2 regions of the Streptomyces sp. RK62 genome follow, and region 1 is predicted to be linked to the other one. Evidence: riboswitches for the same ligand, from Rfam matches in the RefSeq annotation. Region 1 holds a riboswitch; the other holds the start of a gene.
What was found. Region 1 has a riboswitch for glycine ahead of gcvT (glycine cleavage system aminomethyltransferase GcvT). Riboswitches for the same ligand answer to the same signal wherever they lie in the genome.
Positions count from the first base shown of each region.

Region 2: it holds a riboswitch for glycine, as region 1 does, so the genes downstream of both, gcvP (aminomethyl-transferring glycine dehydrogenase) here and gcvT (glycine cleavage system aminomethyltransferase GcvT) in region 1, are expected to answer to the same signal.

Region 1 is NZ_JAGPYD010000002.1:354,627-358,029, reverse strand. Features, by position in the region: gene KBY32_RS05360 (enhanced serine sensitivity protein SseB C-terminal domain-containing protein) at 1-120, opposite strand, end outside; gene KBY32_RS05355 (enhanced serine sensitivity protein SseB) at 263-1,054, opposite strand; gene KBY32_RS05350 (AAA family ATPase) at 1,135-1,806, opposite strand; glycine riboswitch at 1,977-2,075, shown strand; gene gcvT (glycine cleavage system aminomethyltransferase GcvT) at 2,221-3,339, shown strand.
Region 2 is NZ_JAGPYD010000021.1:9,970-13,372, forward strand. Features, by position in the region: gene KBY32_RS31630 (DNA polymerase IV) at 1-374, shown strand, start outside; gene KBY32_RS31635 (PRC-barrel domain-containing protein) at 685-1,089, opposite strand; glycine riboswitch at 1,204-1,299, shown strand; gene gcvP (aminomethyl-transferring glycine dehydrogenase) at 1,477-3,403, shown strand, end outside.

The DNA of each region.
Region 1 (3,403 bases):
GCCGGTGGCCGGGGTGGCGAGGGCGCGCAGGAGTGCCTCGTAGGCGTCGTAGCGCCCGGGGGTCACCTGGCGCAGCATGTGCTCGACCTGCCCGGTCGAGGTTGTGCCGCTCGCGCTCACCTTTTACCGCCCCTTCGGGAAAACATGGCATTGAGCCCGACATGGCTCTGAGCCCAGCTTAGGGCCTGTCGTCCGGATCGGTCCGGCGTCGCGGGGCGCCGGACCGCTCGTCGAAGATCTCGCGGACCACGCGTGCAGGATCTCAGGGCTCGCGTGTGTAGAACGGGCGGACCTTGGCGCGCATCCAGTCGATGACCGGGTCCTGGGCCACGTCGAGGAGGACCAGGTTGACCGGCCAGCGCACCGGGACGCGGCCGAGGGCGCGGCCCAGGGCGTCCATCGGGGCGGCCCGCAAGTCGCCCTCCCACTGCGTCAGTTCGACGCCGACGAACAGCACCGGCTCGCCGTCCTCGATCGCGCCGAGACAGCGGCGGGCGGTGGCGACGACGCCGATCGCGGCGAACTCGGCGGACGCCGCGGACAAAAAGTCGACCGGGTCGTCCTGCCAGTCGGGCTCGGAGAGCTTGACGCGGCCTCCGGAGGCGAAGCCGTCCAGCGGGGTGCGGCCCGCCCGGCACACCTCGGCCACCGCGGCCGGGGGCAGCGGCACGCCGACCACTCCGCCCGGGTTGACCGCGATGCCCACGTGCGGCGGCAGCCCGCGGGCGAACTCCACGGCCGGGGCGACGGTGTACGCCATGTGGGAGCCGACGACCTGCCGGAACTGCTCCTCTGAGGAGAAGACCGGGACATAGCCCTGGCCGTCGATCTCCATGCCGGGCAGGTCGAGCGGACCGCTGTCCGGGCCGCCGCCGTTGGGCAGCGGCACCCAGACGAAGCTGCGGCCCAGCACCTCCACGATCCGCCCGCCCGCCGACGGCCGGCCGAGGGAGGCCGAGAGCACCTCCTCCAGTTCGTTGCCGGGCCAGCCGCCGTGCGGGTGGAGGGGAGAGCCTGCCGGGAAGTCCGCGGGGAGATCCGCTGCGAAGTCCATCTGTCTGTGACCGCCTGCTGTGAATCACGTCTGAGGGTCGAAAGGCTACCGGGACCCGGCCCCGACCGGCCGGGCCCGGGTCAGCCCGTGAACCCGATCCGGCGCAAGGTGCCGGCCGCGTCCCGGTCGAGCAGCACCGCGGAGCCGCAGCCCCGGGGCAGCTCGCCGCTGTCGACGGCGCGCAGCAGCCGGGCGGCGGCGCGCCGGTGGCGCAGGAAGGCGTACCGGGAGACGCCCCGGCCGCGCTCGCGCTGCCCCTCCAGCGCGGTGTCCGGGTCGACGTCGAGCACCAGCAGGTGCAGGACGCCGCCGCGGCGCCGGGCGGCCCGGGCGAGCCAGCCGCGCACCCACGCCTGGGTGCCGCAGTCGTGCACGACGACCCCGCCGCCGCGGCGGACGGCGCGGCGCAGCCCGGCGTAGTGGGAGAGACGGACCAGGGGACGGTAGAGGGCGTAGGGCAGGAAACCGGGCATCCGGGCGTCCCAGCGGTCCCGGGTGTCCTGGGAGTCGACGCGCGGGCCGCGGACGGTCCGCCGCATCAGGGTGGACTTGCCGCTGCCGGGCAGGCCGGTGATCACGACGAGGTCGCGGGGGCCGAACAGCAGGGCGTGCGGGCCGCGACCGGACCGCTCGCGCAGGTCCCGCACCACCGGCGCCGGACGCGTCCGGGCCTCGACGACCGGGGCTCCCGGCTGCCCGGGCAGGGCGATGCCCGACGTGGTGGCGTACGCCGTGGTGCGCTTCACCGTCATCGTCCTCCTCCGCATACAGGCTTCCCCATCCCCACCGAGCGTAAAGAGAAGGTAATGGAGGATCCTCTCTGTTTTCGTTCGCTTACTGCCACAGGCCGGTTACAGATGTGGCCTGGGGCAGACGGGGCCGGGCATGCGATGATGGCGGCGCCAACTGCATACCGGCCGTTTGAATCCGCGCGGGAGAGTCCCCGGCTGTACGCCGCCGGGGCGCCGAAGGAGCAAGTCCCTCCCTTGAATCTCTCAGGCCCCGTTACCGCGCGGGCGAGGCACATCTGAAAAGCGGGCCGCCGTCGCCGGTGGTCCCACCCAAGGTGCAAGTCATGCCCACGCGCGGTCATGACGAACCTCTCAGGTTCCGATGACAGATGGGGAGGAACGACCGCCCGTCATGCCTTGGGAGACGACCGACCGATGAGCAGTTCCGAACCGCGCCGTACCGCCCTGGACGCCCTGCACCGCTCGCTGGGCGCCACCATGACCGACTTCGCCGGCTGGGACATGCCGCTGCGCTACGGCTCCGAGCGCGACGAGCACAACGCGGTGCGCACCCGCGCCGGCCTGTTCGACCTCTCGCACATGGGCGAGATCACGGTCACCGGCGCCCAGGCGGCCGCCTTCCTGAACCACGCCCTGGTGGGCAACATCGCCTCCGTCGGGGTGGGCCGCGCCCGCTACACCATGATCTGCCGGGCCGACGGCGGCATCCTGGACGACCTGATCGTCTACCGGCTCGACGAGACCGAGTACATGGTCGTCGCCAACGCCTCCAACGCCCAGGTCGTGCTCGACGCGCTGACCGAGCGGGTGGCCGGCTTCGACGCCGAGGTCCGCGACGACCGTGACGCGTACGCGCTGATCGCCGTCCAGGGCCCCGAGTCCCCCGGCATCCTGAAGTCGCTCACCGACGCCGATCTGGACGGCCTGAAGTACTACGCCGGCCTGCCCGGCACGGTCGCCGGCGTGCCCGCCCTGATCGCCCGCACGGGCTACACCGGCGAGGACGGCTTCGAGCTGTTCGTGAAGCCGGAGCACGCCGTGGAGCTGTGGCAGGCGCTGACCGAGGCCGGCCAGGGCGTCGGCCTGGTCCCCTGTGGCCTGTCCTGCCGTGACACGCTCCGCCTGGAGGCGGGCATGCCGCTGTACGGCAACGAGCTGTCGACCTCGCTCACCCCCTTCGACGCCGGCCTCGGCCGGGTGGTGAAGTTCGAGAAGGAGGGCGACTTCGTCGGGCGCGAGGCGCTCCGGGCCGCCGCCGCCAAGGCCGAGACCAACCCGCCGCGCGTCCTGGTCGGCCTGATCGCCGAGGGCCGCCGCGTGCCGCGCTCCGGGTACCCGGTCGTCGCCGACGGCGAGGTCATCGGCGAGGTGACCTCCGGCGCCCCCTCCCCCACCCTGGGCAAGCCGATCGCCATGGCCTACGTCGACGCCGCGCACGCGGCGCCGGGCACCCCCGGGGTCGGCGTGGACATCCGCGGCAGCCACGAGCCGTACGAGGTCGTGGCGCTGCCGTTCTACAAGCGGCAGAAGTAGGAACCGCGCGCGGCACGAGCCGCGCCGCGCGTACAGACTGGCAGGGCGGCGTGCGACCGCGCAC
Region 2 (3,403 bases), on a different contig from region 1:
ACTTGTTCGCTCAGGCGGCTGGGGAGGTGGCCGCGGAGGCGGACGACCTCGGCGGGGGTGGTGCTGTGGCTGAGGAGGCTCTCGGTACTTCTGGGGCCGCTGTGGAGGGGGATCGGGACGGTGATGCGGTGGGCGAGGCGCAGGCGCAGCCGCAGCCGACTGAGCGGCGGTGGCATGCGGGGCACGATGTGCGGCATGCCGAGTACGGGCACGGGTGGGTGCAGGGGAGCGGGGTCGGGCGGGTGACGGTGCGGTTCGAGACGCCGGAGTCGGGGCCGGGGCGGGTGCGGACGTTTCGGGTCGATGACCCGGCGTTGGAGGTGGCGGAGCCGTTGCCGTTGGTCGCGGCGGAGACGCCTGTGGCGCCGGGGTAGTGGGCGGCGCGGGGTGCTGGGCCGCGCCGCGGGTGCCGCTGCGCCCACCCGTGCCGCCCCAGCGGCACGACTGCCCGCAGCTGCGTGGGCCGGGGTCGCCGGCGTTGCTGGTAGGGCGTGGGGCTGGGCTGTGCCTACGGGTGCCGCTGCGCTCAGCCGCTGCGCGGGCCGGGGGTCGCCGGCGTTGCTGCTGGGGCGGCGCTGGGTGCTGGGTCGCGCAGGGCGGGTGCCGCTGCGCCCACCCGTGCCGCCCTGGCGGCACGACTGCCCGCAGCTGCGTGGGGCGCGCGCCGCAGCGGCAGGGTGGGGGTCAGGTGTGGGGGTGGGGGGTTCGGGGGGAGTTTGGAGGGTTCGAGGGGGCCAGGGTGCCGAAGTCGATGTCGGGGGGTGGGGGGCCCGGCGGGGCCACGTCGAGGCCGTAGTGGTGGTAGAGCTGGAGTTCCTGCTCGGGGGAGAGGTGGCGGCCCACGCCGAAGTCGGGGGCGTCCTTGATCAGGGCCCGCTCGAAGGGGACGTGCAGGGCGCCCTCCACCAGTTCGCTGGGCTCCAGGGGGACGAAGGCGTCGCGGGAGAAGAGGCCGGTGCGTATCGCGGCCCACTCCGGTACGCCGGTCGCGTCGTCCAGGTACACCTCGTCGATGGTGCCGATCTTGGTGCCGTTGCGGTCGAAGGCCTTGCGGCCGATCAGGTTGCGCGGATCGATGTCGGTCTGCACGGTCCCTCCACTTGGTCGCAAGTCATCCGTAAGCACTACGAAAAGGCAGATCCGTGACGGCGGCCACTCGAAGGTCCGTGCGGTGCCCCCGCTGGTAGGCTTGGCAGCGGCTGCTGACCCCGTGCGGGAGAGTCCTCCGGAGATCGCCGGAGGCGCCGAAGGAGCAAATCCTCCCCGGAATCTCTCAGGCACACGTACCGCACGGACGAGGTCACTCTGGAAAGCAGGGCGGGTGTCGACGGCTCCCGCTCTCACCGACGGTGAAAGCCGGGGCCCTCAGGGCGCCCCGGTGAAGCTCTCAGGTTGAGATGACAGAGGGGGAGGCCGTCCGGGCACCCGCGCCGTGGTGCCCCTCGAAGGTCGCGTCAGACCATGGAGGCCTCCGCAATGACCGCCCATCGCATTCCGCTCTCCGAGCTCGAGCAAGGGATTCCCTTCGAGCAGCGTCACATCGGTCCCGATTCCGAGGCGCGGGCCAAGATGCTCGCCCATGTCGGGTACGGCTCGCTCGACGAGCTGACCGCCGCCGCGGTCCCGGACGTGATCAAGAACGCCGACGCCCTCGACCTGCCCGGTGCCCGCACCGAGGCCGAGGTGCTGGCTGAGCTGCGCTCGCTCGCCGACCGGAACCAGGTCTTGGACTCGATGGTCGGGCTCGGCTACTACGGGACGTTCACCCCGCCGGTCATCCTGCGCAACGTCATGGAGAACCCGGCCTGGTACACGGCGTACACGCCGTACCAGCCGGAGATCTCCCAGGGCCGGCTCGAGGCCCTGCTGAACTTCCAGACGGTGGTTGCCGACCTCACCGGGCTGCCGACCTCCGGCGCCTCCCTGCTCGACGAGGGCACCGCGGCCGCCGAGGCCATGGCCCTGTCGCTGCGCATGGGCAAGAACAAGAAGGGCCTCTTCCTGGTCGACGCGGACGCCCTTCCGCAGACCATCGCCGTGATCCAGACCCGCGCCGAGCCCACCGGCGTGGAGGTCGTGGTCGCCGACCTCAGCGAGGGCATCCCCGCCGAGATCGCCGAGCGCGAGATCAACGGTGTGCTCCTGCAGTACCCGGGTGCCTCCGGTGCCGTACGGGACCTCACGCCCGTCATCGAGCAGGCCCATGAGCTCGGTGCCCTGGTGACCGTCGCCGCCGATCTGCTGGCGCTCACGCTGCTGAAGTCGCCCGGCGAGCTGGGTGCGGACATCGCGGTCGGCACCACGCAGCGGTTCGGTGTTCCGATGGGCTTCGGCGGGCCGCACGCCGGTTACATGGCGGTCCGCGAGAAGTTCGCGCGCAGCCTGCCCGGCCGCCTCGTCGGTGTGTCCGTCGACGCCGACGGCAACAAGGCGTACCGCCTGGCGCTGCAGACCCGTGAGCAGCACATCCGCCGTGAGAAGGCCACCAGCAACATCTGTACCGCCCAGGTGCTGCTCGCCGTGATGGCCGGCATGTACGCCGTCTACCACGGGCCGGACGGCCTGAAGGGCATCGCCGCCCGCACCCACCGCTACGCCACGATCCTGGCCGCGGGCCTGTCGGCCGGCGGGGTCGAGGTCGTGCACGGCTCGTTCTTCGACACGGTGACCGCCCGCGTGCCCGGCAAGGCCGCCGACGTCGTCGCCGTCGCCCGGGACCACGGGGTGAATCTGCGCCTCGTCGACGCCGACCATGTGTCGGTCGCCTGCGACGAGACGACCACCCGCGCCCAGGTCTCCGCCGTGTGGAAGGCGTTCGGCGTCGACGGCCGGATCGACGCGCTGGACGCCTCGGCCGGGGAGGCGCTGCCCGGCGCGCTGCTGCGCGGCGACGAGTACCTGACGCACCCCGTCTTCCAGCAGCACCGCTCCGAGACCGCGATGCTGCGCTACCTGCGCCGGCTCGCCGACCGTGACTACGCGCTGGACCGCGGCATGATCCCGCTGGGCTCCTGCACGATGAAGCTCAATGCGACCACCGAGATGGAGCCGGTCACCTGGCCCGAGTTCGGCCAGCTGCACCCGTTCGCGCCCGCCGAGCAGGCGGAGGGCTACCTCACGCTCATCCGTGAGCTGGAGGAGCGTCTCGCCGAGGTCACCGGCTACGACAAGGTCTCGCTCCAGCCGAACGCCGGTTCGCAGGGCGAGCTGGCCGGTCTGCTCGCCGTACGCGGCTACCACCGGGCCAACGGCGACGAGCAGCGCACCGTCTGTCTGATCCCGTCCTCCGCGCACGGCACGAACGCCGCCAGCGCCGTGATGGCCGGGATGAAGGTCGTCGTCGTCAAGACCGCCGAGGACGGCGAGATCGACGTCGAGGACCTGCGGGCGAAGATCGAGAAGC